Regions from separate parts of the Sessilibacter sp. MAH3 genome, predicted to be linked through region 3. Evidence: predicted binding sites of a transcription regulator. Region 3 holds the regulator's gene; each other region holds the start of a gene.
The links. The regulator FNR, encoded in region 3, switches genes on or off when oxygen is low (the NO sensors DNR and NnrR bind a similar motif). The targets are predictions, from matches to a motif close to TTGATNNNNATCAA.
Positions count from the first base shown of each region.

Region 1: ccoN (cytochrome-c oxidase, cbb3-type subunit I) is a predicted target of FNR. The motif match lies at 1,724-1,737, and genes of this name have one in related genera.
Region 2: phbB (acetoacetyl-CoA reductase) is a predicted target of FNR. The motif match lies at 1,730-1,743, and genes of this name have one in related genera.

Region 1 covers NZ_BAAGIE010000012.1:48,936-52,378, reverse strand. Annotated here, with positions in the region: gene ACYQ2C_RS09210 (argininosuccinate synthase) at 32-1,252, shown strand; gene ccoN (cytochrome-c oxidase, cbb3-type subunit I) at 1,883-3,343, shown strand; gene ccoO (cytochrome-c oxidase, cbb3-type subunit II) at 3,361-3,443, shown strand, end outside.
Region 2 covers NZ_BAAGIE010000020.1:71,714-75,156, forward strand. Annotated here, with positions in the region: gene ACYQ2C_RS13020 (DUF2726 domain-containing protein) at 9-536, opposite strand; gene phbB (acetoacetyl-CoA reductase) at 760-1,485, opposite strand; gene trxA (thioredoxin) at 2,678-3,443, shown strand, end outside.
Region 3 covers NZ_BAAGIE010000002.1:192,132-195,574, forward strand. Annotated here, with positions in the region: gene ACYQ2C_RS02350 (radical SAM protein) at 1-1,074, shown strand, start outside; gene fnr (fumarate/nitrate reduction transcriptional regulator Fnr) at 1,363-2,103, shown strand; gene ACYQ2C_RS02360 (ribbon-helix-helix domain-containing protein) at 3,207-3,416, shown strand; gene ACYQ2C_RS02365 (Eco57I restriction-modification methylase domain-containing protein) at 3,434-3,443, shown strand, end outside.

The DNA of each region.
Region 1 (3,443 bases), on a different contig from region 3:
AAGGGTTCCGTAAAGTAATTCAGGAGTACCCATGTCTGCAGTTAAAAAAGTCGTGCTTGCTTATTCAGGAGGTCTAGACACCTCTGTTATCGCTAAATGGCTTCAAGAAACCTATCAGTGTGAAGTTGTTACTTTTACTGCAGATATCGGCCAAGGCGAAGAAGTTGAGCCTGCACGTGCCAAGGCAAAAGCTCTTGGTATTAAAGAAATCTATATCGATGATCTGCGCGAAGAATTTGTTCGCGATTTCGTTTTCCCAATGTTTCGCGCTAACACCATCTATGAAGGCGAATACCTATTAGGTACTTCTATCGCCCGTCCCTTAATTACCAAGCGTATGATCGAAATCGCTAATGAGACCGGTGCTGACGCTGTTGCTCATGGTGCTACCGGCAAAGGTAATGATCAGGTGCGATTTGAGTTGGGTGCTTACGCATTAAAACCCGGTGTTAAAGTTATTGCGCCGTGGCGTGAGTGGGATTTAACTTCCCGCGAAAAACTAATGGATTATTGCGAGCAGCACCAAATCCCTGTGGATTTTGCTAAAAACAAGAAAAAGTCTCCTTATTCTATGGATGCTAACTTACTTCATATTTCCTATGAAGGCGGCATTCTAGAAGACCCATGGGCCGAAGCTGAAGCCGATATGTGGCGCTGGAGTGTTGCTCCTGAGCAAGCTCCTGATAAGCCGACCTACGTAGAATTGACCTTTGAAAAAGGTGATATCGTCGCCGTAGACGGTGAGAGAATGTCACCTGCGACTGTTTTGGCGACGCTTAATAAAATTGGCGGCGCAAATGGTGTTGGCCGATTGGATATTGTTGAAAACCGATATGTAGGAATGAAGTCTCGCGGATGTTACGAAACTCCGGGAGGCACAATCATGTTAAAAGCGCATAGGGCCATAGAGTCCATTACGCTAGACCGTGAAGTAGCTCATCTTAAAGACAGCCTCATGCCAAAATACGCCGAAATGATTTATAACGGTTATTGGTGGAGTCCTGAACGAAAAATGCTTCAAACCGCCATCGATCAATCACAACAGGTTGTAAATGGCGACGTTCGAATCAAATTGTACAAAGGTTATGTCGAAGTTGTAGGCCGCAGATCTGCTGACAGCTTATTTGATGAAAAAATAGCAACTTTTGAAGACGATGCTGGTGCATACAATCAAAAAGATGCCGAAGGCTTTATCAAACTGAATGCATTAAGAATGAGAATTGCGGCCAATAAAGGCAGAAACAACTTTTAATTTTGTTTGTAAGGCAGCAACTACCATACCGTGTATTTGCTGCCCTACACAAAATGTCATCACATAAAAACAGACGTAAGCGCCAGATTTTAGTTGTATTTGCGTTTACCGAGGCAACTGGAGTTTGTGTTGGATTGGTAATAGAAAATCCAGCAAGCTTTATAGATTGTCCGTTACTTGCTGTATCAGATTAAGTATGTTGCCCTTAACAATTGGGCAATTAGCACTAATCCAAAAAATTATTGGTCGGTAGGTTTTTCCCACTTTTGGATCAAAGCTTAATAGACGATGTTTGCGTTATATTATCGCACCATCGAAAAAGGGCTATTTCTGCATACTTAAAACGGTATTAGTTGAGCTTCGAAAGTAATTGTTTTTTTAATATTCGCGCTATTTATCTGAGCTTAGAGACATGCCCCCAGCAAGAGTTCTGCTTTTGTTGGGTTTTGCTTAAGCTAAAGTTCTAACAGCTTGATGAGAGTCAAGCTAGAGTTCATTAGCCTCTCTAATATACCGCTGAATATATAAGTGCACTTTAGGGTAGAAAAAAGCACATTAAATATCCGGTTATTCAGGTATTTATCCGAATTAAAAATTCTAAATATTCATTAATTAGTCTAGGACGTCGCTATGGGAAGTCATTCTGTTGCAGTTGAGCAGCCGGCGTACGATTTTAAAATCGTACGTCAGTTCGCTGTTATGACCGTCATCTGGGGCGTGGTCGGTATGGCAGTCGGTGTACTGATCGCGTCTCAATTGGTTTGGCCTGAGCTGAACGATATATTTCAGCCGTATACACATTTTGGTCGTTTAAGACCGCTTCACACCAATGCGGTTATTTTTGCATTTGGTGGATGTGCACTGTTTGCCACTTCCTATTACGTTGTTCAACGTACGTGCCAGACCAAATTGTTTGGTGGAATTTTAATTCCGTTTACATTCTGGGGTTGGCAATTAGTTATCGTTCTTGCAGCAATTACCTTGCCAATGGGTATGACTTCTGCGAAAGAATACGCCGAGCTAGAATGGCCAATCGATATTTTGATCGCTTTGGTATGGGTTTCTTACGCGATCATATTCTTTGGTACTATTGCAACGCGTAAAACCTCGCACATCTATGTAGCGAACTGGTTCTACGGTGCATTCATTATTACCATCGCAGTGCTTCATATCGTTAACAGTGCCTTTATTCCTGTTACCTTGACTAAGTCCTACTCTGCCTACGCAGGTGCGATGGATGCGATGGTGCAGTGGTGGTACGGTCACAACGCAGTAGGTTTCTTCCTAACCGCTGGCTTCTTGGGCATGATGTACTACTTCGTACCCAAACAAGCGGGTCGTCCTGTTTATTCTTACCAGCTTTCAATTGTTCACTTCTGGGCGTTGATTTCACTGTACATTTGGGCTGGTGCTCACCATCTTCACTACTCAGCATTACCAGACTGGGCTCAAAGCTTGGGTATGGTTATGTCTTTGATTCTATTAGCTCCATCTTGGGGTGGTATGATCAACGGTATCATGACCTTATCAGGCGCATGGCATAAATTGCGTACCGATCCAACCCTACGTTTCCTAGTGGTTTCCCTTTCTTTCTACGGTATGTCGACCTTCGAAGGTCCGATGATGTCGATCAAAACTGTGAACGCACTTTCGCACGATACTGACTGGACCATTGGTCACGTACATTCTGGTGCATTAGGCTGGGTTGCGATGATTTCTATTGGTGCGGTTTACCACTTACTTCCTGTTTTAACTAACCGCAAAGAAATGTGGAGCGTTAAATTGGTTAACACCCATTTCTGGTTGGCGACCGTTGGTACTGTTTTGTACATCGCTTCCATGTGGGTAAACGGTATTACTCAAGGTTTGATGTGGCGTGCATTTAACTCTGATGGCTCATTGACTTACAGCTTTGTTGAATCTGTAGCGGCGAGTTACCCAGGTTATACCGTACGTGTTATTGGTGGTGCTATGTTCTTGCTGGGCATGTTAATCATGACCTATAACATGTTTAGAACTCTAGGTGCTGAGCAACCTGAAGCAAGCCAAGTTGAAGACGATTCTTCAATGCCACAAACCCAAACGGCTTAAGTCTGGAGTTATAACACATGAAAAATCATGACATAGTCGAAAAGAATATCTTCTTGATGGTGATTTTAGTTGTTGTCGCCATCAGCTTCGGGGGATTGGT
Region 2 (3,443 bases), on a different contig from region 3:
TTATCTTTTTAATTCTCTACGGTAGTTGTTTTCTTTTCGGTATATCCTGTATCAAACCCTTTTTCTCTAAGCGCTTCGGCTATTTTTTCGGGTGAATAAAAGTTTTGTGTTTCTACTCTTAAAAATGGATGTATACCTAAAAGTGCGTGATTGACATATTGATCTCGATGATATCGAGTTTGATTTTTATGGCTGCTATCGTCCAACTCTATAACGGCTTTTATTTCTGTTTTCCAATCAGTAATTACAAAATCAATAGGTTTGTTATAGGTTTTGTTGAAGTGTTCCTTTAGCAGTGGTTTAGTTAACGCTTTCAATGAGGTTTGGCAATGAATCATGTAGCGATCACCCAATACAACTCTTAATGCTTGAAATAGTTTTTGTTTATTTTTTGAGGTTAAGTAACCTTGCTTTAAGTGCTCAATATTTGTATAAGTACTGTTATCTTTTATAACTTTATTAGTGTTGCCGTTTTTACCGTATTTTATTGCGGCTACAATTAACGCAATTAAAAGTAATGCAATTACGTAATCCATATTTAATTTCTTCAATATTGAAGGTAGAGGCGAAGGCCTATTATATTTATTGACGGATAAATAAATAGTATTCCATAAACTTTTTACAGGTTGCGGTATTTGCGGTTAATTAATGGTGGTTAATTCTCAGAGTTTGTTTGTTGCTTATGCATTAACAAAAAACGCAGCCATATGGCTGCGTTTTTTCTAAGTTATTTAAGCGCTTTTGATTTTTATGTATACATCAGTTGGCCATAAATTGGCCGCCATTGATTGAAAGGGTAGCGCCGGTTATGAAGCTATTTTGTTCATCAGCCAAAAAGCGGGCGGCTCTTGCGATGTCACCGGTATTGCCTAAACGACCAACGGGAATACGTTTTACAATTTTTTCTAATACGTCTGCAGGTACAGCGCGTACCATTTCGGTATCAATATAGCCGGGAGCAATGGCGTTAACAGTAATACCGTATTTGGCGGTTTCTAGTGCTAGAGCTTTGGTAAAACCAAGAATACCTGCTTTAGCGGCAGTGTAGTTTACTTGACCGTATTGACCAGCCTGGCCGTTAACCGAGCTAATATTAATAATGCGACCAAAACCACGCTCACGCATACCCGGTACAAGTTTATGGCAGGTGTTGTAGCACGATTTTAGATTGGTATCTAATACAGCGTTCCAGTTGTCACACGTCATTTTGGCTAATACGCCGTCGCGCGTAATACCGGCATTGTTCACAATAATGTCGATAGGGCCGAAATCAGATTCAATTTGTTGTAAACCTGATTCAACCGCGTCGTAATCCGCTACATCAAACTTAAATGCAGGAATGCCGGTACGGTCAGTAAATTCTTTTGCAGCTTGATCATTACCACCATAATTGGCAACGACTTGATGGCCCATTGATTTTAATTCTAAACAAATTGCTTCGCCGATGCCTCTAGTTCCACCTGTAACTACAGCGACTCTTCCCATGGGATATATCCTCATAAATATATTGTTTACATTGTTGTGCAACTACAGCGAGGAAGCGCTTGCACCATAGTGTTATTGGTTACCACCTCAAATCGAGGCACAGTTGTATAAGGTTGTTATTATTTTTTTATTGTATTTTTGGAGCTAAATGAAAATTTTTTGAATGAAAGCGGGCAACAATACAAACTTAAGTGTATAAGCAGAGGTATTCTGGGATGTGCTTGTTGTTCACGCCTATAAAATTTTAATTATTGTCAAACAGTACTTTGCTGTTTAGATCGATATTAACTTGGTTAAAATAAACTCATGTATTGATTTAATGAGTTGTTGAACAGAAATTTAGTTTCGCTTCTGTCTATTTTTATTTCTAACGTATTTTTATTGTGAATTCAACTTTATTTATTATGGTGATATTTGTAAGCAGTGTGATATGCGAATGTACAGATTTTAAAATTTTTTAATATTGCAGAGCTATGCTTTTAAATACGATTTTGTTTTAAATCAAAAAAAATTCTCAATTTGATTTCTCGCGTTTGTACATATTTTGCCTTACTCGATTAATTCTGCAATGCAGCAAATTTTAATTTTTAGTGATCAAAAAAACTTGTGCAGATTTACGTATATTTTTTATTTTTACAACCTCAGATTAATTTTTACTAATATAATTTCAGCATAGGATTTCTAAAAAGCAAATTATTTAATGAAATATTTGTCGTTTAAAAAACTATCACCTTAGCTTGGTTAATATGTAAACCTGTTCGATTGTTACCGTAAACGATAATCACACAATATTTTTAAGGTTGGGTATCATTTAGATACAATACCCCAAATTTAAGGTGTTCGATTATTGGTTTTTAATTCAGCCTATGTTTAAGCGTGTTTAATCAATTCTGATGGTGTGTTATTTCTCAGAACAACAATCAGTATCACTGTTGTTTGCATGAAATAATGATAAAACCATTATTACTATTTCTAGTAAATGATTATTCGAAATAACAATCAGATTCTATGCAAGTTATCACCTCACGAAACGTTAAAGTTACCTTTCGAAACAGGCCCTATAGATTTTTTCATGTGTGAACGTGTTCAGAGTTGCCTCTAAACACTATTTGCTACGCAAACACCGTGCCTTGGGGTTGTAATGTTGGCGGCGAACCCCTATAAAACAACCAATGTTTATGGGGAGTACAGAATGACAAGTCATATCATCGAGATTGATCAAAATAACGCCCAGCAGGTGTTAGTGGATGAATCGTTTCAACGTATTGTATTGGCGGATTTTTGGGCAGACTGGTGCGAGCCCTGTAAATCTTTAATGCCGGTGTTAGAGAAACTGGCAAACGAGTACGCAGGTCGTTTTTTGTTGGCAAAAATCAATGCCGACGAACATCAAATGATTGCCTCACAGTTAGGTGTGCGTAGCTTACCGACGGTATTGGTCTTTAAAGAAGGTCAACCAGTTGATGGTTTTGCCGGCTTGCAACCGGAGTCTGCAATTCGCGAGATGTTAAATAAGTATTTACCCAAATCTTGGGATTTAGACTTAGAAAAAGCACAGCAATTGATCGCAGATAACGAGATTGATCAAGCCTTAGTTTTACTGCGTCAGGCGGTTTTAGACTCTAATCAGCAGGCAAATATTTGCCTAGCCCTTGCTGATGTTTTAATTGCAACGAATCGACTCTCTGAAGCAGAAGAAGTACTCGCGCAAATTAAAATGGTCGATCAAGATGAGATTTATAAATCGCTGTTGGCTAAGTTAGAACTTGCCAAAGAGTCGGCCGTTTCTCCTGAATTAACTGCACTTCAACAGCAAGCAGAAAATAATCCAGAAGATCATCATATTCAATTGCAGCTTGCGGTACAGTACAACCAAAGCAATATGCATGAGAAAGCATTAGAAATTTTATTGAATATTCTCCGCAAGGATATGAACTTCGAAGAAGGCGCCGCTAAAA
Region 3 (3,443 bases):
TGGTACGGTCAAATCATCAAGGGAATGAGCCAAAAACGACTACCGCCGAAGCAAATTTATTTTGGCGGCGGCACTCCGACCTTTCTGTTAGCCGATGATTTACGACGAGTTACTTACGAAATTGAAAACTCCTTTGGCGTATCACACGCTGTAGATCGAGATTATTGCATTGAAACCGATCCAAGAACGGTAGATACAGAGCTCGTCAGTCTTGTTAAAAGCTTGGGATTTAACCGCATTCATTTTGGTGTTGAAGATTTTAGTACACAGGTTCAGCAAGTCATTAATCGAAAATACACCTTCGAAAAACTGAAACAATCAACCTCAGATGTTCGCTCGCAAGGCATTCAATCCGTCAGTTTCGACGTTACCTTTGGATTACCACAACAGAGCTTGGGCTCATTTATGAGCAGCCTAAAACAACTGTTAAAACTGTCGCCCTCACGAGTTGTTCTGCGTAAATATCACCACAATCCCAAAATATTTACCTCACAATCGCTGATTGATATCGAATCAGTTCCCGAAGATAAAACCGTTATGGAAATGCGCACCTTTGCCATCAACCATCTTCAAAGTAGCGGTTATTGCGCAATTGGCCCCGATTGCTTCGTTAGCAACGATGACCCCTTGTGCGATGCAACCAAAAGTGGTCGTCTACAATGGACTCAACATGGCTATGTTCCAGACGTTGCCGATACCGTCATTGGTTTTGGATTGTCGGCGATATCCAGTACGCCATCAGCCGTTTGGCAAAACCAGTTGGGTTTACGTGACTATACCCGCCAAGTGAGAAGCTACGGACACTCGGTTTATCGCGGTACGGAACTGTCGGTCGATGATCAAATAAGAAAAGAAATCACTCAACGCTTACTGTGTAATTTAGAAGTGAATAAAGAAGAGTTTGAAAGCCGCTGGAAAACCAGTTTCGACCATTATTTTGCAAAAGAATTATCTAATTTAGAACAAGAGTTTGGGCAACAAATGGTAATCAGTAATCAGCAAAAACTAAGATTAACACCAAGCGGTCAATGGTTTGCCAATCAATTGGCTTCCTACTTCAGACGTGCGGGCTAATAAGCCCGCATTTCATACCGATGTTCCCTGCTATATAGTCTATTGTTATTGCAGTAAAAATAAACAAATTGAATTTTTGAGCTGTTGATCGAATAAAAAATTTATTGATTATTACCAAGGAAGCTAAGTTTTGCGCAAAGAAGGCGTATTTGTAAATTCTCACGCCTCGAAGCTATCGACCTATCTCCCTCAATAACGTATATTGCTGATATAGCAACCTTAAACTATGCACTCAGATCAAAAGTCCTGTAGAATTTCAACAAGATAAGCCCGGTAGGAAAGTTACCTATGACTGTTACCTCATATGTACGATGCAGTAACTGCGCTGTAAGTAAGTTTTGTCTGCCTCACACCCTGTCCAACGATGATATTGGCCAACTAGAAGGTGTGGTGCAACAAAAGCGTGTACTCCATGCGGGTGAGACCCTTTATCATACCGGTGATCATTTCGAAGGGTTGTTCGCCATTAGCTCAGGCAGCTTCAAATCGGTGGTAATTGCAACCAATGGCGATAGCCAAATCACCGAGTTTTCATTCCCTGGTGAAATTTTAGGCTTTGATGCCTATCACGGTAAAACTCACAACAGCTTTGCAGAAGCGCTAGAAACCAGCAGCGTTTGCTTTTTGCCGCAAGCACAACTCGACAATTTGTCACAAAAAGTTCCTGCGCTTCAGCAGCAACTGTACAACCTATTCTCCGCCGAGATTCAAAGCAATAACGAATTCCTATTGATGATGGGCAAGCGCTCCGCAGAAGATCGCCTAGCAGCGCTGTTAATCAACATTTCTAGTCGTTACTCACAACGCGGATATTCTGCAACGCACTTCCGTCTTTCTATGTCGCGTACAGATATCGCCAACTACCTTGGCCTTACTATTGAAACCGTAAGCCGACTTATTCGCAGGTTCCAAAAAGAAAGCCTTATTGAAGTTGCCCAGCGTGACATCACCATTATTGACCTTGTAGGATTAAGTGAGCTAGCTGGCACACACTGCTCCTACGACCAAAAAGTGGCGAGTGCTGAATAACACAAATTTATACTTCGCTTTGAATTGTGATGAGTATTTAAAGCGGTTTGTCTACACGTATTCCCACATTAGATTACCTTCTACCGATCTCGGTCGGTAGAAAAGCTCCTCTTAGTTCTGCAACACTTTCTAATCCCGAAGCATTTTCTCATCAAAAAGCACCGTCAATAAATTCTTATTCGTAACGATTTATTACTTAGAACAATTCCACGTTAAAATAACTTGGTATTGCTTTTAAAGAATCATTGAGCCTTCTAAAAATACCGAATTCCTTGGCCAAAAATGTTCGCAAAACATATCAAAAAAACTTTTTTTATTTAATATAAAAATCTGAACAGCCTTACAAATTTTCAATTATAAATATAGAAAAACAAGAATGTAGAATCAGTTGTAATCTTAGATAACTTTGCCGTAAGTAACTATTCACAAACTTAATTAAAATCAACTACATTACAAACAGCGATCAAATTAACAAAATTCCGCCAAACAACTCACAAAAAACTACCCATTCGATTTAATCAACCGACTAAAACACTCAACACCACCAATTAAACCTGTACTTAACAATCTATTCGTATACAGCAATTAGGGCATTGAGTTAAATCAATCTTAAAAATTAGATATTTGACGGGAAACAAACTATCAATCAACGGTCATTGCGAACAGGGCCGAAAGTCTTTGGTAAATGCCTTACAGCTTCATCCTCATTTCAGTAATTGCGGCCCGTTCAGTTTGTTGCTTAGCTTTGCATTAGTCCCGCTCGGGTTCTTAACCTATCTCTCCGCGTTAACTTCGACGAGTTTTTTAAGGCAGAAAAAAACCCAACATCGTGGAGCTTTTTAAAATTCTATGGTGGTGAGGGAGGGAGGGACTTACAGCGATTTCGTCATTTCCGTCCGTATCCAACAGAGATAGGCGCCAACTCGCTACAGTTGAATGAATTTAACAAGGCTGTATGCACCTGCAACCCTCGATCAGGTCAACTATTAATCATCAAACACATAATCATCAAACACAGAGCAACAATGGTTCTTTCAAAATCCTTTCGACCAAAGCCCACAGATCCGTTACAGTGTAACGCGATTTAGCTTAGGGGCTTCACCGTGGATAAAACCGCAACACAACGACAACAACGCTACCGGGAACAGATAACCAAAGGCGAAAAGAAACGCCTTCAGGTGGTGCTTGATCGAGAAGAAGCCGACAAGCTGATCAATATTTGTGCAGCCGAAGGAATCAGCAAAACCGAGTTTATCAAACGAGCCATTTCACAACATCAAAAACATAATACAAACTCAGCACAAAACAGATAGTTAAAACGGTATAACCAATGCTTCAAC